Regions from separate parts of the Carnobacterium sp. AT7 genome, predicted to be linked through region 1. Evidence: predicted binding sites of a transcription regulator. Region 1 holds the regulator's gene; the other holds the start of a gene.
The links. The regulator Rex, encoded in region 1, represses fermentation and respiration genes when NADH is low (regulators of the CRP and FNR family bind a similar motif). The targets are predictions, from matches to a motif close to TTGTGAANTANTTCACAA.
Positions count from the first base shown of each region.

Region 2: the regulator Rex is predicted to act here: its motif matches at 4,934-4,951, upstream of CAT7_RS05600 (acyl-CoA dehydrogenase family protein).

Region 1 covers NZ_ABHH01000026.1:6,079-16,955, reverse strand. Annotated here, with positions in the region: gene CAT7_RS09345 (YktB family protein) at 1-160, shown strand, start outside; gene CAT7_RS09340 (S-ribosylhomocysteine lyase) at 224-688, opposite strand; gene CAT7_RS12330 (hypothetical protein) at 812-982, opposite strand; gene rpsD (30S ribosomal protein S4) at 1,358-1,963, opposite strand; gene CAT7_RS09330 (GAF domain-containing protein) at 2,183-2,650, opposite strand; gene CAT7_RS09325 (septation ring formation regulator EzrA) at 2,869-4,590, shown strand; gene CAT7_RS09320 (cysteine desulfurase family protein) at 4,761-5,900, shown strand; gene thiI (tRNA uracil 4-sulfurtransferase ThiI) at 5,935-7,152, shown strand; gene CAT7_RS09310 (amidohydrolase) at 7,299-8,897, shown strand; gene CAT7_RS09305 (redox-sensing transcriptional repressor Rex) at 9,051-9,716, shown strand; gene tpx (thiol peroxidase) at 9,844-10,335, shown strand; T-box leader at 10,391-10,627, shown strand; gene CAT7_RS09295 (valine--tRNA ligase) at 10,701-10,877, shown strand, end outside.
Region 2 covers NZ_ABHH01000010.1:68,246-79,122, reverse strand. Annotated here, with positions in the region: gene CAT7_RS05625 (sugar O-acetyltransferase) at 1-391, shown strand, start outside; gene CAT7_RS05620 (VOC family protein) at 391-774, shown strand; gene CAT7_RS05615 (helix-turn-helix domain-containing protein) at 883-2,097, opposite strand; gene CAT7_RS05610 (glycoside hydrolase family 3 protein) at 2,234-3,955, shown strand; gene CAT7_RS05605 (Crp/Fnr family transcriptional regulator) at 4,068-4,766, opposite strand; gene CAT7_RS05600 (acyl-CoA dehydrogenase family protein) at 4,965-6,095, shown strand; gene CAT7_RS05595 (electron transfer flavoprotein subunit beta/FixA family protein) at 6,101-6,895, shown strand; gene CAT7_RS05590 (electron transfer flavoprotein subunit alpha/FixB family protein) at 6,911-7,879, shown strand; gene CAT7_RS05585 (hypothetical protein) at 8,223-8,645, shown strand; gene CAT7_RS05580 (uridine kinase family protein) at 8,883-9,533, shown strand; gene CAT7_RS05570 (VIT1/CCC1 transporter family protein) at 10,108-10,815, shown strand.

The sequences.
Region 1 (10,877 bases):
AAAGGGAGAATTCTTAATTGGTAGACAGATTTTAGCTAATGATCCACTTTTATTGGATCCAGAAATGACACAACGCTATATATTAGATACTTTTATGCAGTTAGTACCCTTATATAAGCAAGCTTATAGCGTATATGAAATAAAAAAAAGTACTGTTTGAAAGCAGTAAATTAAAAAGGGTTCACGCGAAGAGAATCGCGTTGAACCCTTTTTAAAAAAATTATTAAGCAAATACGATATGCCATTCATTGCGTTTTGCTAAGAAATCTTTGGCTAATTTTTGTGCGCCTTCTAAAGTGTGATGAGCTGCCCAGCCACATTGCGTTTCATTGCTTGCTGGAACTTCAGTTGCCACTAAAACATCTTCCATTGTTTTTTGTAAAACATCTAAAATTTCATCATAGTCTTCATGATTGATTACCGTTAGATAGAAACCTGTTTGGCATCCCATAGGACCAAAATCGATAATATAATCTGCATGGTTACGAATTAATTCAGCAGTTAAGTGTTCTAACGAATGAATACTCATCATATCCATATGTTCTTTGTTTGGTTGTGAAAAACGAACATCATATTTTAAAATTTTATCGCCATTTAAACCAATTTTTTTGTCTGCTAATCTAACATAAGGGGCTTTAACTTTTGTGTGATCTAAGTTAAAACTTTCTACGTTCATTTTATTTGCCATAAACTAATCACTCCTCAATTTGTAACGCTATTTAAATTCCTAGTATTTAGTGTACCATTTTTCATTAAATACTAAACCTATTTTATTTCTTAGCGCTAAATAAAAAACGCTGAATGTAAAATCTCAGCGTTCATCCTCTTTGTTGTTATTCTTTTTCTCGTTTAATTTACGAACAATAAATTCATAATGTATAAGTGCATTAAAATCATCTTGATAGTGAATAACTATTTTAGACTTATTGCTTTTTAGTTTGACAGAAGGACCAGTAACTTCTATTACTGTATTATTAGACACAACGTACACTCCTTTTTAGTGGAATAAAATTAGTAAATGGGAACGGTTAAAAATAATTGAATACAAGAAATAAATAATTGCTAGGTTATTAATTAGTAAAGTTTAACACAAAAATACACAGATTAAAATATACTTGAACTACTTTGTTTGTTTTCTCATCAAATTCATATAAATGCCCGTAAATCATCATTGGAAACGGTTGTTTTTTTGAAAACACAAGCAAATTAGTCTATTAACTAAGCGTTTTTTTTTTGAATTACACACACGATTACCCATTCAATAGTTATTATTCTTTAATCAAATTGAAAAATAAAAAAAGAACCAAAGAAATTGACTAAGCAATTTCTTTGGTTCTTTAATTTAAGCAAGATTTTATTAACGAGAGTAGTACTCAACGATGATTGTTTCATCGATCTCAGCAGATAATTCATCTCTTAATGGTAGACGGTTGTATGAACCTTCTAATTTTTCAACATCGAAAGTTACGTAGTCAGGACGGCCGAATAATGATTCAGCAGCTGATTTAATAATTTCCATGTTTTTAGATTTTTCACGAACAGAGATAACTTGTCCAACTGAAACGCTGTATGATGGAATATCAACGCGTTTGCCATCAACAAGGATATGACCGTGGTTTACTAATTGACGTGATTGACGACGAGTAGTAGCTAAACCTAAACGGTAAACAACATTATCTAAACGTTGTTCTAAAAGGATCATGAAGTTTTCCCCATGTTTGCCTTCTTTGATTTTACCAGCTTTTAAGAATAAGTTACTGAATTGACGTTCATTCATACCAAACATGTGACGCAATTTTTGTTTTTCTTGTAATTGAAGACCGTATTCTGTTAATTTTTTACGGCTGTTTGGACCATGAGGACCTGGAGCGTAAGGACGGCGTTCGATTTCTTTACCTGTGCCAGAAAGTGAAATGCCTAGACGACGAGAAACTTTCCAACTTGGACCTGTATAACGTGACATAATGTAATTCCTCCAATAAATGTTTTTTGGAGTAAAATAATAAGTTGAAGTTCAGTATTTCGTGCAGTCCATTTTTCAATCTTCACCTTTGCAGCCATAGGTTACGCAATTGCACCATTACTGGCAATGAACTGTTGACGTGAATACCACTCTCACGCTGCATTATTTTACACATCTGCAAGTATACGCTATAAATCATTAGTAAGTCAAGCCATTGTATTATATAATCGAAGGATCTAAAAGAATTTGAACAAATTTTTCTAAATAATTTTGGTCAACTTCATCAAAACGGTTGGTAATGGGAGCGTCAATATCTAAGACTCCAATAGTACGACCATCTTTAATCAAAGGAACAACAATTTCAGATTGGCTAGCTGCATCACAAGCAATGTGTCCAGGGAATTGATTAACATCTTCAACGAAAATACTCTCTTCTTTAGAGAAAGCTGTTCCACAAACCCCTTTGTCACGTTGAATCCTGATACAAGCTACTTTTCCTTGGAAAGGTCCTAAAACAAGTTCGTCAGAAGCTGGTTCATATAAGTAAAATCCAGCCCAGTTGATAGTAGGTAAATTTTCAAATAATAGAGCCGCTGCATTGCTTAAGTTGGCGATAAGATTAGTTTCATCACCGATTACGGCACTTAATTGTTTATTTGTTAATGAATAAGTAGATTCTTTTGTCATATATACACTCCTTAAAAAATTGATAACAGCACTCAGTAAAATTAATAAATTAATAGATTGAGGTGTGAGAATAATTTCTTCTATGTTATAATATACAATAGGTGTTTTTATAAGTAAATCCTTATTAAAAAATTAGATCAATTACATTAGTACATAAAAAATAATTATTTTTGTGAAATTAAAATGAAGCTAGCAGTAACTCAATCGGAGGGTTTAAAATGAAAATGGAAATTATCTTAATTAGTATCATTGTAATAGCTGTTGCAGCTTATGTAACCAGTTATTTTATGAAAAAAAAGCATTATCAAACGATAAACAAATTGGAACAACAGAAATTCGAATTAATGGATACGTCAGTTGCTGAAACGATTCAGAATGTTAAGAATTTGTCTTTAACGGGGCAAACAGAGAAAAACTTTGAACAGTGGAAAGACAAATGGAAACAAATTGAGTTGACTGCATTTCCAGATATAGAAAACCTATTATTTGATGCTGAACAAGCGACAGACCGATTGCAGTTAGTAAAAGCTAGCAAAGCTGAAACTAAAAGCAGCGAGCTGATAGAAAATACCAAAAAGAAAATTAAAGAAATTCAGTTAGCGTTGAACGAACTATTAAAAAGTGAAGAAAAAAATAATCAAGCTATAAAAAAAGTGCAAGAAATGTATCAAGGCATACGAAAAAAATTATTGACTCAAAGCTTTTCATTTGGTCCAGCGTTGGACAAACTTGAAAACAGACTCACTTTTTTGGAATTAAGTTTTGCTAATTTTTCTGAACTGACTACTTCTGGAGATCACATAGAAGCTGAAGAAGTGTTGAAAAAAGTTAGTATTGAGACAAAAGATTTAAATGATGCGGTTGTTACTATTCCAAATTTAGTTAAAGAAGTCAATACTGAGTTTCCATCTCAAGTCCAAGAATTAAAAGAAGGTTATCATGAACTAAAAGATGTGCAACACTTTATTTTCTTAGAAGACACGTTAACAGCTGATATTGCGGAAATTGAACAAGATGTAAAACAAAGTGGAAAATTAATTAAGCAATGTGAAATTGAAAAAGTTGAAAAATTAAATTCAATTATTGAAGAAAAAATTAATCATTTGTATGATGTTATGGAAGCAGAGATAACGGCTAAAGAAATGGTAGCAAAAGAGCAACCTATTTTGGCAGAATTTATTACATTTGTGAACAAAAGAAATCAACAATTATTGATTGAAATTGACCGCGTATCTCAAAGTTATACACTGGATGATACTGTTCTAAAACAAACAAAAGACATGCAAGAACAAATAGAAGAAGTTCAGCTGGATTTTGAAACATTTATGAGTGGCATCGAAAAAAACCAAGCTGTATATACAGTTGTAGCAGACAGTTATGCTGAAAGTGGCGAAAAATTAACTCAGATTGAGAAAAAACAAGAAGCGTTAATTAATCAACTAACAGACTTGCGTAAAGAAGAAACAGAAGTAAAAGAAAAAATTGATGATTTTGAGTTTAATATGCGTGGCATCAAACGCTATATTGAAAAACAGCATTTGCCTGGACTGCCTGAAGAATACTTAGATCTGTTTTTTGTCACGACAGAACGTATTGAAAAATTAGCTAAAGAACTAAACAAGTTGAAAATCGATATGACAGAAATCAAAAACATGTGTGAAATGTGTGAAGATGATGTTGAATTGCTAATTGATAAAACAGAAGAAATAGTGGATAGTGCATTGTTAACAGAATATATGATGCAATATGCTAATCGATACCGAAATGACCATCCTCAGATTGGAGAAGCTATTTTAGAAAGTAATGACTTGTTCAATAAGGAATTTCAATACAAGGAATCACTTGAAGTAATTTCTACGGCATTAGAAGCTATTGAACCTGGTTCGTTCAAAAAAGTCGAAACTCAGTATTTTGAAGAAAAAGCTAGAAATGCTAAATAATGAGAATTAAATGAATCGAATGAGAAAAAAGGCAAACAGAGTGGTGAATAAAACTGCTCTGTTTTGTTGTGTTGAAAGACTAAATACGTCTTGTATTCAAAAAAGTTTTTGTTATAATAAGTAAAGAATTTTTGAGTGCGGAATAACCTAAGAGAAAGTGTGACAATAAAATGATTTATTTCGATAATAGCGCAACAACTAGTATAGATAAAGATGTTCTACAGACCTTTGAAAAGGTAAGCCAAACCATTAATGGCAATCCTTCCAGTTTACACCAATTAGGTGACTATGCTGACGGTTTACTTCAACAATCTAGAAAGCAAATAGCTGATTTACTCCACGTTTTACCTGAAGAAATCTATTTTACAAGTGGTGGAACGGAAGGGGATAATTGGGCTATTAAAGGAACGGCAATTGAAAAACGACAATTTGGAAGACATATTATCACGACATCTGTTGAGCACCCAGCGGTCAAAGAATCAGTTGGTCAGTTGAAGATGTTGGGATTTGATGTGACGATATTACCCGTTGATCATAGCGGTAGAGTAGCCGTTTCTGATTTGAAAGAAGCTTTAAGATCGGACACTATTCTGGTTTCAATAATGGCTGTGAATAATGAAGTTGGAAGCATTCAACCTATTGGAGAGATTGAGGAAGTGTTAAAAAATTACCCAAGAGTCCATTTTCATGTGGATGCTGTACAAGCAATTGGGAAAATTCCTTTTTTATTAGGCAGCGAATCTAGAATCGACTTAGCGACTTTTTCTGCGCATAAATTTCATGGTCCTAAAGGGATGGGCTTTATGTATATCAAAAAAGGTAAAAAAATCGCTCCACTCTTAAATGGAGGTGGGCAAGAATCTGGCAGACGGAGTGGTACAGAAAATGTAGCCGGAGCAGCAGCGATGGCTAAGGCTTTACGTTTGGTACTTGAAAAAACAGAAGAAAAACAAAAGAGTCAAAAAGAAATAAAAACCTATCTAACGGAAAAATTAGCAGGATATAAAAAAGTTTCAATTTTTTCACAAAAGGAAGGTGCTCCTCATATTTTATGTTTCGCTTTAAAAGGAATCAGAGGAGAAGTTATGGTTCATGCTTTTGAAAAAAAAGAAATTTATATTTCGACAACAAGTGCGTGTTCTAGCCGTAATGGGACAACTTCCAGTACATTAGTAGCAATGAATGTACCTGAAAAAATAGCCACAAGTGCTGTGCGTATTAGTTTAACAGATACAAATAAATTAGAAGAAGCAAAGATTTTTATGGAAGAATTTGATCATTTGTATCAACAATTTAAAGATATCAAATAGATCAGAGAATTAACAGAGGGGAAGTAACTAGCACATGCAATACGATGAAGTAATGATACGCTATGGCGAACTATCAACAAAAGGAAAGAATAAGAAAATTTTTATCAAACAATTGGCTCATAATGTAAAGTTTGCTTTGCATGATTTTGAAGCATTGAAAGTCCACGGAGAACGCGACCGGATGCATTTAGAATTAAATGGTTCAGACAGTGATGCTGTTCTGGAAAGATTAGAATCTATTTTTGGCATTCAAACATACTCTCCAGTTAGACGCATAGAAAGAGATCTCGAACTTGTAAAAAAAGTTGCTGTTGAAATGATAAAAGAATTATATACAGAAGGAAAAACATTCAAAATCGCTACTAGACGTTCAGATCATGATTATGAGCTAGACACAAATGATATGAACCAACTGCTTGGAGCTGAAATTTTCAGTAAAATTGAAGGCATAAAAGTTCAAATGAAGAAACCAGATATTACCTTGCGAGTAGAAATTCGTAATGAAGGTTTCTTTCTTTCAAGCAGAACCATTTTAGGAGCAGGAGGTTTACCTGTCGGATCAAGTGGCAGGGGAATGCTGATGTTATCTGGCGGAATTGATTCACCAGTCGCCGGTTATTTAACTATGAAACGCGGTGTAGATATTGAAGCTGTTCATTTTCATAGCCCGCCCTATACAAGTCCACGTGCTCTTCAAAAAGCAAAAGATCTTGCTGCTAAGTTAGCTGCTTTTTCAGGGAGTGTTCAATTTATTGAAGTACCGTTTACTGAAATTCAAGAAGAAATCAAAAAAATCGTTCCAGAAGGTTACTTAATGACAGTTACGAGAAGGTTAATGATGAGATTGACTGATCGTATTCGTGAAGAACGGAAAGGCTTAGCAATCATTAATGGAGAATCACTAGGACAAGTTGCTTCACAGACGTTGCATAGTATGATAGCCATTAACGATGTGACGGCTACTCCCGTTATTCGACCAATTATTTCGATGGATAAAAATGAAATTATTGAAATTGCTCAAAAAATAGATACGTTTGAGCTATCGATTCAACCATTTGAAGATTGTTGTACAATTTTTGCACCGCCATCACCTAAAACGCAACCTAAATTAGAAAAAGCACGTAAGTATGAATCTAGACTTGATGTTGAAGGGTTAATAGAAAGAGCAATGAATGGCTTAGTGATTACAAAAATTACTGTTGGAGACACATTAGAAGCACAACAAAAAGCTGATTTTTCAAGTTTGCTATAAAAATCAGCTAAAACGCTGAAAAAGGACTGAATGCATCGTATGTGCTTAGTCCTTTTTTTGTAGCTTTACTAGCATTAATTTATCAGATGTAACATGATGTTTGAGTGGTTATTCTTAAAAGGTGAATTGAGACAGGAGGATGTAAAGTGAAGTTATGGAAAAATGGTCTTTTTTATACAATGGAAAACGAAGGAGAAACCGTTTCAGCTGTGATCACTGATAATGAGAAAATAGTAGCTGTTGGCGAGGAAGCAGAGTTGAAAAAAAACTTTGTTAAACATTTGACTGAAGAGATTGATTTAAATGGAGAAATAGTTTTTCCTGGTTTTGTAGACAGCCATTTACATTTGTTGTGGTATGGCTTGAGTCTTGCTCGTTTAAATTTAAATCAATTGAAAAGTAAAACAGAAAGCATGGCTAAGATACGAGAAGCCGTTCAGCGGTTATCGCCTAATGAATGGTTATTCGTGGAAGGTTACAATGAAAATGAATGGCAAGATGACTCAACACCTATAACCAAAATAGACTTAGATGCTATCTCAACAAATCACCCCCTATTGGTTCGTAGAATTGATTATCATAATGTTGTGATCAACACGCCGTTGATCAATAAAATTGGAATCAAAGATGGGCAGATCTATAATGGTGGTGGAGAGATCCAATTAGATCAAGAAGGTAAAGTCACTGGGGTTTTAAAAGATGAGGCTACAAATTTAGCTATAAACGCTTTTCCAATGGCAACACCAAAAGAGCAAGAGGAATACTTAACATTAGCAATTGAAGATTTATGGGCAAAGGGAGTAACGGGTGGTCATTCTGAAGACTTGCATTATTTTAACGGCTTTGAAGGAACGTTGAAGACGTTTCACGATGTCATTGAAGAGAAAGAAAAAGCTTTTCGGGTTCATTTACTAATTCATCATGAGGAACTGAAAGCATATAATCATTCCGAGGAAAGTTTTCTAGATGGCAATCCTTTTATAGAATTAGGTGCTATGAAAATATTTTATGATGGAACTGTTGGATCTCAAACAGCATTAATGAGTCGGCCTTATGCTCGGAGCACTAATTATGGTCTAAAAGTTCAAACAGATGAAGTTTTTGTTTCTTTAATAAAAGCTGCACGCAAAGCTGAGTTACCGGTAGCTATCCACATATTGGGAGATCATGCGTTTAAAAAAGTAATAGAAACACTTCGTGAGTATCCGCCGCTAATTGGCCAACTCGATCGTATGATTCATACACCTTGGTTGAATAAAGAACTGCTAAAGGAAGCAAAAGATTTGCCGTTGATTTTTGATTTACAGCCGCAATTTATGAGCAGTGATTTGCCTTGGGCGCTTGATGTTTTAGGTGAAAATCATCCGCCATTAGTTTTTGCTTGGAAGAGTATAAAAGATGCTGGGTTTCCTATTGCTGGAGGAAGTGATGCTCCAGTTGAAATACCTAATCCTTTTTATGGCATACACGCAGCTGTTACAAGAACTGTAAGAGGAACAGAAAGTACCAAAAGGTATTTTCCAGAAGAGGAATTATCAGTATTTGAAGCTCTGTCTCTCTATACCACAGGAAGTGCTGCGGCTGGATATAAAAAAAATTCTAGAGGGAAAATAAAATCAGGTTATCTAAGTGATTTTACTATTTTAAAACAGAACCCTTTTAAAGTGAAAACCGAATTTTTATGTGACATAGAAGTTTCAAAGACCGTCATAGGTGGCGAGATAGTATTTCAAAATAATGATTAATCAGTAGTAGAGTACGTTTTACTATGAAGATGGCTAATAAGGGTCATCTTCTTTTTTTGTTCAATATAATTGTGATTAACATCACAATTATATTGAGTTAATCGCTAAAAGATGATATGATAATTAAGAAATTGAATGTCAGGAGGAGAAAATGTGGAACTAAATCCCAAGATACACCAAATTCCAAATGCAACGGCTCATAGGCTACCTATTTATTATCGGTCTTTAAAAAAATTGAATGAAGCGGGTGTAGAGCGTGTTAAATCAAAAGAATTAAGTCAGATGACACAAATTCCTTCTGCGACGATCCGACGTGATTTTTCGCATTTTGGTGAATTAGGCAGAAGTGGATATGGTTATGAAGTTGTTTATGTAACAGAAGTTTTTCGTGAATTGTTAAATGTGAATAATATCATTAATGTTGTACTTGTCGGAGCTGGAAACCTTGGACAAGCGATATTAAGAAATAACTTTAAAAAAGAAAGAAATATCATCATCAAAGGTGCTTTTGATAATGATTCAAGTCAATTTGGGAAAGAAATTTCAGGTATCCAAATTTTACCAATGGAACAAATGAAGGATTTTATTATAAGTGAACAAATTTGTACAGCTATTTGTGCTGTACCTAGTGAGGTATCTCAAGAAGTAGTGGAACAACTGATTGATGCAGGTATTACTTCTATTTTAAACTTTGCACCAGGAAGAATAAAAGTGCCCGTTAACATTCAAATGAAGTATATTGATTTTTCTAGCGAAATTTTTACCATGGTTTACCAAAATGAAGCTCTTTACCCGGCTAACTTAGTTGAAGAAGACTAGGATTACAGCTGAAAAAAAGTGAAAAAGCAGAACGGATTAGATTCGTTATTTTATGCTGGAATATTGCTTTAAAAAAGGATTCTTCGTATACTATTCTAAGAGAAGTTATAGAATAGGGAGTGTTCGTATGGAGATAACGAGAAAAGGTACACCGTATAAATTAAAAGGGGTACAACCAAAAGTTGGCAATAAAGCACCTGATTTTGAAGCAGGAAATTTAACAGATGAACAAATTAAGTTAAGTGACTTTGCTGGTAAAGTGGTATTAATCAGTGTGGTACCAGATATCGATACGCGAGTATGTGCGTTGCAAGCAAAAGAATTTAATAAAATTGCGAGTGAATTAGAGGGTGTCCAACTAATTACGATTTCTAATAATTCCAAAGAAGAACAAGCTGATTGGTGTGCTGGAAAAGATATTTCAATGGAAATGTTGCACGACAGCAATTTAGAATTTGGCGAAGCGTATGGTTTAGTAATGGAAGAGCTAGAAAAGTTAGCTCGTTCAGTGTTCGTAATCAACCCTAAAGGCGAAATTACTTATCAAGAAATTGTTTCAGAGATGTCTAGCGAGCCCGATTATGATCAAGCTATCAAAGCGGCAAGAGCTGCGCGCTGATAAAACAGTAAGAAGCATATTGAAATATAGCTTTTTTAATGCTACTATATAAAAATAAAAGGCAATGAACAAGAGGAGTAATTTTATTTGCTGGCTTTGAGAGAATAGAACAGATGCTGAGAGTTCTTAGTCACAGTAAAATGAAGGTAGCTTGGGAGCTGGCAAGGTGAAAGTAAAGTAACTTTGTTCGGAGTAACGATCCGTTAAAAATGGAACTAAGAGGTATACTTTTGAAGATAACAAAAGTGTGCAATATAGGTGGTACCGCGAATGAACAGCATTCGTCCTAATAATAATTTATTATTAGGATGGATGCTTTTTTTGTTTTTCAGATTGATTAAGTGAAAGTATAAAGGAGAGATAAAATGACAGACGAATTGAAAATGTCTACTAAATATCAACCGAATGAAGTAGAAGCTGGTCGTTATGATAAATGGGTAGAAAAAGGCTTGTTTAAACCAAGTGGGGATAAGACGAAAGAACCTTATTCTGTGGTTATTCCGCCTCCCAATGTAACTGGTAAACTGCATTTAGGTCATGCT
Region 2 (10,877 bases), on a different contig from region 1:
TTTGATAGATGTGGCTACAATCACAATCGGTGATAATGTGATGTTTGGTCCACATGTGTGTCTATATACTGCAGGGCATCCGATTGATCCTACAGTACGTAATAGTGGATTAGAATTCGGAAAGTCCATCGTGATTGGAAATAATGTTTGGATTGGTGGTAGTTCCGTAGTGAATCCAGGTGTTACTGTTGGAGATAATGTTGTTATTGGATCAGGCTCTGTTGTTACAAAAGATATTCCAGCAAATACGATAGCAGTTGGAAATCCCTGTCGTGTTATGCGTGAGATTACTCATGATGATAAAGTGTTTTGGGAAGCTCAACAAGCAGATTATTGGGCAGAAGTTGCCATTGAAAAAAAGAATGACTTGATAAGAGAGGATAATATATAATGAAAATTGGGCATATAGCTGTATGGTCTAAGGATATTGAACGCATGCGTCAGTTTTATGAAACATTTTTTTTAGCTAGAGCGGGAGAACGTTATGAAAATGTTACTCGAGGATTTGCTAGTTATTTTTTGAGTTTTCCTGATTCTACAGTGCGCTTAGAATTGATGCAACAACCGACTGTTACACAAAAACTAGCAGAAACTCCATTAGGATGGGCACATCTAGCAATCAGTGTTGGAGATGAAGCTACTGTTAATGCTTTAACGGAAAAACTAGCAGAAGCTGGATACGTTATTATTGGAGAACCTCGTTGGACAGGAGATGGGTACTACGAAAGTGTTGTATCCGATCCAGAAGGCAATTGGGTTGAAATCACTATTTAAAAAAGAACACAAAAGAGCAAAACCATGTAAAGTGGTTTTGCTCTTTTGTGTATCTAATACTGGAAATCTAAACAATCAAATTCCGATATTCAAAAGATGTTACTATTATTAAAGCTCAAAATAGTGTCTAGGAGTCACACCTGTTCGTTTTTTAAATACCGTACAAAAGTAATTTGAGTTTTCAAATCCAACCTTTAAAGCGATGTCAGTGATAGATAAATCATTATCTTTGATCAATTGTTTTGAATGATTGATTCGAGCGTCTTGGATAAAATGAGTAATCGTTTGACCAGTTTCTACTTTAAATCGTTTAGAAAGGTAAGTAGCATTGATATTTAATTTTGTACTTATTGTAGAAAGAGAAATCTTTTCAAAATAACGGAGTTGAATATAGGTAACCGCTTCTTTTATAACTGGACTGTATCGTTTTGAACGCTCTGCGTCAACTAACTGACAATATTCAATCACCATAAATGTGCGGATATTTTCAAGCTCTGAGATAGTGGTTAAATTTTCAATTTGAATAGCAATCTTATTAGAAAGTAAATGAATATAAATGGGGTCAACCCCTACTCTTTCAACTGTAATACGTAGAGAAGTATTGAGTGAAAATCCTAGATTTTTATAGGTTCGTAATGGATTTCCAGGTATACGATAAGTTAAATCAATTTTATAAAATTCTAAAAGTTCAATCGCCTTTTCATGATCGCCTTTTTCAACTGCATTCAGAATTTTCTTTTCTACTTGATAACTCTTTTCTATTTCAGCATAGCTATTTTCGTTAGAGGCTAAAGTATTCTGAATTAAAGTTGCTTCACCCATATCTGAAAAAATCATATTTGGTTGAATAATTTTTTTAGGAGTAAAAGTTGTCAATAAATAACTAATAGAGGATAAACGATTCTGATTAATAATCGTTAAGCTCTCAATGTATTGTTTTAATACAACTAAAGAATCATTTTCAATAGAAAATTGAGTTTTTAATTGTTCTAAATAGTCGTTAGGAAGAGTATCTGAAATAAAGGGACCTATCACAATAGTTCCTTGATAGTAGTTGTCTTTCCATACACCTTTTCCTAAATAGTAGAGTTGTAATTTAGGGTCTTTATGAAAATAGACATCGTTCTTTTTTTTGTGTAATAAGCGGTTTTCTATAGAAAATAGCGATTGCTCAATATGAGTTTGTAAAAAGGTAGGGATTTGCGTAGTCGTGAAGCTTTTTTGTGTTAGATGATCAACACTAAAGTATTGAGTATTAACTTGAATAATAGTATAGATTAATTGACAAACACCATGTGCTGTAAATTCTTTTTCCAAGTTCACTATATGATCTCCTTATAAATTAATTGTCCATTAAAACATAATTATATAATAAAAACAAAAATAGTGAAAGTATAATGATAACGGTTTCTTTATTATGGGGTTGTAAACAAAAAAAATGAACTGTTAGGAGATTATTATGGGTAAATTAGTAGATTTAAAAGCAAAACCGTATAATTTAAATGATGATGCTATTAAATGGGTGGAAAACACAATCGCTAGCATGACAGACGAAGAAAAAGTGGGACAATTATTTACAAACTTATTCTTCTTTGGAAAAGATCAATTCAGTGGTAACACATTGACAAATAAAGAAATTTTAGAAAAATACCACATTGGTGGAGCACGTTACCAAGGTGGATCAGCTAAACAAGTACAAGAATTGATTAATTCACTTCAAAAAGATTCGAAAATACCTTTGTTGGTCGCTGCTAACTGCGATGCAGGTGGTAATGGTGCTGCTAATGATGGTACGTATATTGCTTCTGGAGCACAAGTTGAAGCTTCTGGAGATACAACAGTTGGTTACAATGCTGGCTATGTTTCTGGACGTGAAGAAGCTGCGATGGGTGTAAATGTAAACTTTGATCCATGTGTAGATATTTTGAAAAACTGGAGAAATACTATTGTTAACACTCGTGCTTACGGTACAAATGCAGATGATGTTATTAAATATACGAATGCTTACCTTGAAGGCTTAGACCAAAGTGAAGTTATTAAATGTATCAAACATTGGCCTGGTGACGGTACTGAAGAACGCGACCAACATTTAGTTTTAGGTGTGAATGAATTATCGGTTGATGAATGGGAAGAGTCATTCGGACGCGTTTACCGTAACCATATCAACAATGGTGTTGAAATGATTATGGCTGGACACATTGCTTTACCTGAGTACCAAAAAGCTTTGGATTCAACGTTAGAAGATAAAGATATCTTACCAGCAACTTTAGCACCTGAATTGATTCAAGACTTATTGAAAACTAAATTAGATTTCAATGGTATGGTGATCACAGATGCTTCTCATATGTTAGGTATGACGGCAGCTATGCGTCGCGAAGACTATGTTCCTAAATCAATTGCTGCTGGATGTGACATGTTCTTATTTTTCAACGATATCGATGAAGACTTTGGCTTCATGCTAAAAGGGTACCAAAACGGCGTGATTACTGAAGAACGTATGACAGATGCTTTAAAACGTGTTTTAGGTTTAAAAGCTAAGTTAAACTTGAATACAAAACAAGCTGAAGGTACTTTATTAAAAGATGAATCTGAGTTAGAAGTTGTGGGTAGTGAAGAGCATTTACAAATGCGCGCTGACGCAGCAGACAAAGGAATCACTTTAGTAAAAGATACTCAAAATAACTTACCTATCAGTCCTGAAACACACAAACGCATTCGTTTATATATGCTTGAAGGTGAAAAAGGTGGAATCTACGAAGGTGGATCTGATATTGCTAAACAAATTACAGACGAATTGACGTCTCGTGGTTATGAAGTAACGTTAAATGATGGATCTACACGAGTAAAAGGCAAGACAATAGAATACCGTGAAAACGTTGATTTAGCTTTAGAAGTTTCTGACATTGTTGGATATGGTGCACAAAATAATTACCGTATCCAATGGAGTACAGCAATGTCTAATGAAGTTCCTTGGTTCGTATACGAAGTACCCACTGTATTCGTATCACTAAACTTTACGACTCATTTACATGATGCAACAATGGTTAAAACTTTTGTGAATGCATACCATAATAACGAAGAAACAATCAAACAAGTAATCGATAAATTAGAAGGTAAATCCGAATTTAAAGGAACGCCAAACGAAAATGTTTGGGCAAATAAATGGCAAGCAAAACTATAAGATAGTGTAAAGTAAAGAGCAGCACCTCATTATTTTGAGGTACTGCTCTTTTTAATGTATAAAATAAGTTATCTTCAAAACCAAGGACGGACTAAAATGCAAATCGTTAGTGTTAGTCTAATTTAAATAATTTGATTTTTCCATAAGAAATTTCTTGAATAACGTGTTCTTTCTCTAAATGGGCAAGTTCTCGACTTAAAGATTCGGAAGTGGTTCCTAAATAAGAAGCTAAATCTTTTTTAGCCATCTTTAATTCAATAATAGGTTCATTTTCTTTGGAGTCAACTAAACTGATTAAAAAATGTAGCAATCTATTTCTTACGGTTTCAGTAGTAGCCCAAGCGGTTTGTTGCTCAGACATTCCCAATCTGTTCGAAATAGTAGCTAACATCTCGACAGCTATTAGTGGGTATTGGAGGAGTAATTCTCTGAAATCAGTATGCTTAATTGCACAAATAGAACAATCTGTTAACGCTTCCGTAAATGCTTCGTAAATGCCTTTTTTGAATAACGCTAATTCTCCAGTAAATTCTCCTGGATAGACAATTCGAATCAATTGTTCTTTTCCGGAATCGGATAATCGGTATACACGTATTTTCCCGCTTCTCAAGACATAAAGGGAGTCCGCAGTTTCTCCAGGACGATAGATGGTTTCACCGCGAGAGTAGTGTTTAGACTGGATTAGGGAATGAATTCTTTTCTTTTGTATGGGTGCTAAAGATTGAAATAATGGGATAGAATCTATGCAAATATCTCCTGTTTTTTGACAAGTACTATTCTGTTGCTCAGAATTTAAACATCGTTTAGTCATCTTGTAATCTCCTCAATACTTCCTCATAATACGTTTACAGTTTACCAGTTTCTTATGAATTATAAAAGAGTTCATTAGCAATATTAATTAGAATGTACTTGATTTAAATCAAGTCTATTGAAAAAATAATAGACTATAATCAATTTGTTAAATAGATGTTTTATTTTTTGTGCATAATTGAACAAAGGGAGTGTAAAAATGAGTATAAAATTAACACAGCCTCAAGTAATGTTGCATCAGATGGTGACTGATTTTGCTGATAAAGAGGTAAAACCATTAGATATGTTGATAGATAAAGAAAGAAACTATCCTGAAAGCCTATGGAATAAACTTGTTAAAATAGGATTTTTAGGCTTGACCATACCAGAAGAATACGGTGGAGCCGGATTTGATGTTATTGCTAGTTCGCAAACGGTATATGATTTTGCTGTTCGAAATGCGAGTGTAGCATTTACTTTAGAAGGACATTATAAAACGGTTGATCAAGTAATGAAATATGCAACACCTGAATTAAAAGAAAAATATTTGCCTCAAGCAAACCACCGTGTCTTTGGATTTTCTTCAACAGAACCACAAGGTGGATCTAATGTAATGGGCTTCACAGCTAGTGCCGTGAAAGATGGAGATAAATGGATCTTAAACGGAAATAAAACAATGATTACCAATGGTGGCTTAGCTCAAGTGTACTGTGTACTCTTAAAAACTGCGCCAAACGAATTATCATGTTTCCTTGTCGATGAAGACATGCCTGGATTTAAACATGGTAAAAGAGAAGAATTCATTGGTATGACTGGAACGCCTGTAGGAGAAATCTTCTTAGAAAACGTAACAGTTACTGAAGAGCACTTGCTAGGTAAAATAGGACAAGGTGTGGAAATAGGCGATAATGCTCACTATGATGCTCGTATTTCAATGGGAGCAATCGCAGCTGGAATTACAGAACATGCGTTGACTATTGCGGTTGATTACGCAAAAAAACGTGATGCAATTGATACACCGATTATCCAATTACATTCTATTCAAACGAAAATCACTGAAATTGCTATTGCAAAAGAAAACGCACAGCTACTCTATCAAGAAGCAGCTAAGTTGAAAATAGAAGGTAAATCTTACGCTAAAGTATCTACTATGGCGAAATCATACGGAAGTCGTGCTGCCGTTATTGCTGCTGATCATGCTTTGCAAGTATTAGGTGGATATGGGTATAGTCGTGAGTATCCCGTAGAACATTTAATTCGTGATGCTCGTGCGTTACAACTTGCCGAAGGGTCACTAGAAAAAATGATGATTGAAATAGCTAAAGAAGTTGTGAATGAGAGAGAGGAATAAGTCCAATGAGCTTAAAAATTGTAGTATGTATTAAACAAGTGCCAGTTTCTAATAATTTGAAAATTGATCCAGTTACTAAAAACCTTGTTCGTTCTGGAGAAGCAGGAGTTATGAACCCTTATGATAAAAATGCCATAGAGGCAGCTCTTCGATTAAAAGAAGAATGGGGTGGCGAAATTACACTTCTATCTATGGGACCTCCAGATTTTGAAATGACTTTGCGCCAAGGATTAGCTATGGGATGTGACGATGCCGTGCTGTTAAGTTCTCGTCAATTTGGTGGAGCAGATACACTAGCAACAGGATATGTTTTAGCGCAAGCTATTAAAGAATTAGGCAATGTAGACCTAGTCTTATTCGGTCGCCAATCGGTCGATGCAGATACTAGTCAAGTTGGTCCAATCGTATCTGAATTTTTAGACTGGCCACAAATTACATTTGTCAGTGAGTTACATAGTCATACTAAAAATTCTATGACTGCAACTCGTTTGTTAGAAAACATGCAACAAAAAATTGAATTCCAATTGCCAGCAGTTGTAACGGTTCGTAGCGAAATGAACGAACCACGTTACCCAACGCCTCGTAATATTCAACAAAGTTATAAGAAAACCATTCGTATTTGGGATGAAAACAGCTTGCCTGTTGATGCTGATAGAATTGGTTTGAAGGGTTCTCCCACTGTTGTCCGTAGTGTATGGGCACCGGAAAAAGAAGCAAAAGCAACAACGTTCCTTAAAGGATCGGCTGATGAAGCTGTTCGTGAATTATTAATACAATTAAGAGCCACTAATTTACTCTAAGAGAGGTTGAGAAAAATGACTAGCCAAGAAATTTGGGTATATGCAGAAAAACATGTAGGGATCATCCAGCCGGTTACCTATCAATTAATAACTAAAGCAAATGAGATTGCAGGCGATAAAAAGGTTGTTGTAATTTTATTTGAATCAGAAGACCAAAAACTGGAAGAAGCTATCAAAGAATATGGTCCTGATGAAATCATTGTTGTAAAAGACAATCGTTTGGAAAATGCGATGGATTCTGAAATTGCCAGTTTAATGGCAGAATTAGCAGAACGACGTCAACCAAATAGCATCCTTTTCGGTGCAACAGTTGTTGGCCGCTCAATTGCACCTCGATTGCAAGCAAAGTTAAATACGGGTTTGACTTCAGACTGTCTAAACTTATCATTTGATAGTGACTTGTTGGTTCAAACAAAACCATCATATGGAGATAATATCATGTGTGAAATTATCAGTCCTAACCACCGTCCTCAAATGGCTTCTGTAAGACCAAATACATTTGAAGCTAAGAAAAGTAGCAGTAAAACAGTTGAGGTGACTGAAATAAATGATTTAACATTTAAAGAAGCAGCACGTGTGAAAATTATAGAAGAAACACCGCTGATTTCTAAAAGCGATAGTATCGCTAATGCTGATCGAGTTATTGCATTAGGACGCGGTTCTATAGATGATAAAGAACTTGCTTTGGCGGAAGAACTTGCTCGCAAATTAGGTGCTAAAATCGGCGTAACACGTCCTTTGACAGATCATCCTAGATTTAGTGGTGAAGATCAAATTGGACAATCTGGAAATACGATTGCGCCTAAAATATTGATTAATTTGGGTATCCATGGAGCTGTGCAGTATACAACCGGGATAGAAAATGCTGAACTAGTCATCTCTGTTAATAAAGATTCAGAAGCACCTATTTTTAACTACTCAGATTTTAGTTATGTTGGGAATTCAGCTGACTTCTTAAAAGAATTTTTAAAAGTTATTCAATAGTTGCCTGTTTTAGAGGAAAAGAATTTAAGTAATAAGAAGTAAAACTAGATAAGATAAAAGAGCTAGTACGCCTATTTTGGTGTGCTAGCTCTTTTTTAAGTTTTCACGCGGCTCTGTTCTTGATGTGTACTATAATCCAAAAAAGAATGATGTACAGCGTTTTGTAAAAAGCATCGTGTACCGGATATTTTTTTTGAGCTATTTATTTTATGATCATGGGCATTTTTTTGTATGTTGTTTTATAGATTCTTAGTGCTGATGAATAAGATAGTTAACAGGAAAAAGATTATTATTTTCTTTTTCTATCTGAGTTAGATAAGATGGTAAAAAGGGGTTGTTGGTAGTGAATGAAGCAATGAAAATAGAGAATATTGAAACTTATATGGAACCACTTGATATTCCAGTGTCTCAAAATTTTGTTTATGGGTATACAGAACCAGGGATTATGTCTAGCTTTACTTATGGAGCGTTAGCATCTTTTGTAGATATGCAATACTACTTATTGTTCTTTTCTTCAGAAGAGATCACGTTAGTTGGCTTAACAATGATGGGTCAATTTTCAGGTAATCATATTCGGTTTCCTTATGAAGACATAGAGTACCTTAGAATTAAAAAAGGATTGATAGAGTACAAAATAGTTTTGAAAGTTAGAGGTGAAAAGAAATTAACGTTTAAATCAAATAAAATGATAGCCGGTATAAAATGGCAAAAAAATAATTTAGCATTTCTTGATTCAGCCGACTGGTATAATAGTAAACCACTGTAGACTACACTAAAAAGTAATGCTGAACTAACTTCACAATTCAATAAACTGTAAAGCAGTAGAGGTTCATTTTAAATGACTGTATTGCTTTTTTTATTTTACATAAAGGTAGTTATTTTTCCAGCATGAAATGAAAAGTTACAAGTAAAGCGTTTTCTTTAATGGTAAAATAAAGTAATTTCTATAATAGATGATTAAATCGTTAAACGTTAAAAAAAATTAAATAGAAAAAGGTGGAAAATGAATAATATCCTTAATGAAGTCCTAAACTGGATACATAAATCGGATAAACCGGTGATTATTGCCATATCAGGTCATGGTGCTGCAGGGAAAACGAATTTTGCTACTAAACTTGCACATTTGATAGGGTTAAATGAAGTATCGCATATTAACACAGATCCCTATATAATCACATCGCAATTACGACAATACACTATGATCCAGTATGGTTATCAAAATAAATATTATCAGTCGAAAATGACTGCTTGCCATCCAGATGCTCATCATATAGTGTCCCTAGAAAGAGATATTCGAATGGTCAAATCTGGGTTAGATTTCTACACGATAGATACTTTTTATAGTAAAAGTGAACTCATTTCTCCTAAAAAAGTTACCATTATAGAAGGAATGAGCGTGGCGTTTATTGATCCTGAATTAATTGATTTGAACATTTATTTTTATACGGATGATGAAACAGAGCTAAGAAGAAGAGTTGGAAGAGATGTTTTGGAAAGAGGTACGGATATAAATGTTTTATTAGAGTCTCATAAACAACGCCGCATCCAATATGAACTATTTATGCATCCTTACAGGAAACTATTTGATGTGATTATAAAAAATTCCAATGAAGAGGTATGGGTAGAGAAAAATTTAATGGTTAGTCCAGAATGAAGCACAGTAAGAAGTAAGAAAAACAGATGAATGACTTTTTTTGCCCTATGTTAGGATAATAATATCGTTTTATATTGAATTTAATGAACAAGATTTTTTAAAAGAGCTAAATAATATATGTCTGTTTTATTAAATAAGTATTGCAATGAATGTTAGACATTGTTATATTATTCACATGTAGTGTGATTTGTTTAAGGAGGAATGGTATGGTGGTAAAAAGAATAGATAACGCTAAAATAGTTTTCTTGAGCCTTCAGTTTTTCTTACTCACACATGGTTTTTTTTCCTCAACTATTACTGACTTAGAAAAAATGGTATCAATCGGGATAAGCTGTATAGGTCTATTGATAGTAGCTTTTTCGATTAAAGATAGTGTAGTCCAAAAAAAAGTCAACTATCTCTTAGTTGGAATCTTTCTTTTATCGGTTAGTTTACTCCTTTTAATTTTAACGCTATGGGTGATAGAATTCATCACTTTTAGTATGGGGAATTAAATAAAAAGAACTCGGAAAGGCTAGTGCTATATTCCTTCAACTATTTATTTTTGTTGACTTGAGCTTAAGGAGGAATGAAAATGAATCAACCGGAAAAAATAGTTCATAATAGTAAAGGAAAGTACATTAAAAGTATCGTTTATGGAGGATTAGATGGCATCATAACAACATTTGCTGTAGTAGCAGGAAGTGTTGGTGGAGAATTATCCTTTAAAGTTGTGTTGATTTTAGGTTTTTCAAACTTACTGGCTGATGGATTTTCAATGGCAGTAGGAGATTTTCTTTCAACAAAATCGCAAAATGAATATGAAAAAACGGTACGTCATAAAAAACAGATTGCTATAATGGAAAATCCAGAACAAGAAGCAGAGCAGATAAAGGCTTCTTTAACCGAACAAGGGATTGATGAACAAGATGCTAATTTATTAGTAACCACTCTAGCAAAATACGAAGAACCATTTGTGAACCAAATTATGAAAATGGAATATGGCTCTAGTACTACAGAGGATTCACCTTTGAAAAATGCAATAGTAACTTTTTTATCATTTAGTGTCTTTGGCGTAGTGCCTCTTTTAATCTACGTATTATCTATGTATATACCTGGTTTATTGCAAAACGCTTTTTATATTGCTGCATTACTTACAGGGATGACTTTGTTTATTCTAGGTGCAGCAAAATCAAAAATTACACAATCGAACTGGTTGAAATCTGGCTTTGAAATGTTAGTAATTGGTGGTTTGGCAGCCTTGGTGGCTTATGGTGTTGGTGTTATTTTAGGAAGTATTTAAATAGATGGCTTAATGTGATACGTTAAAAAATCATGCTTTAGACCGATACATTTTAAGGGAAT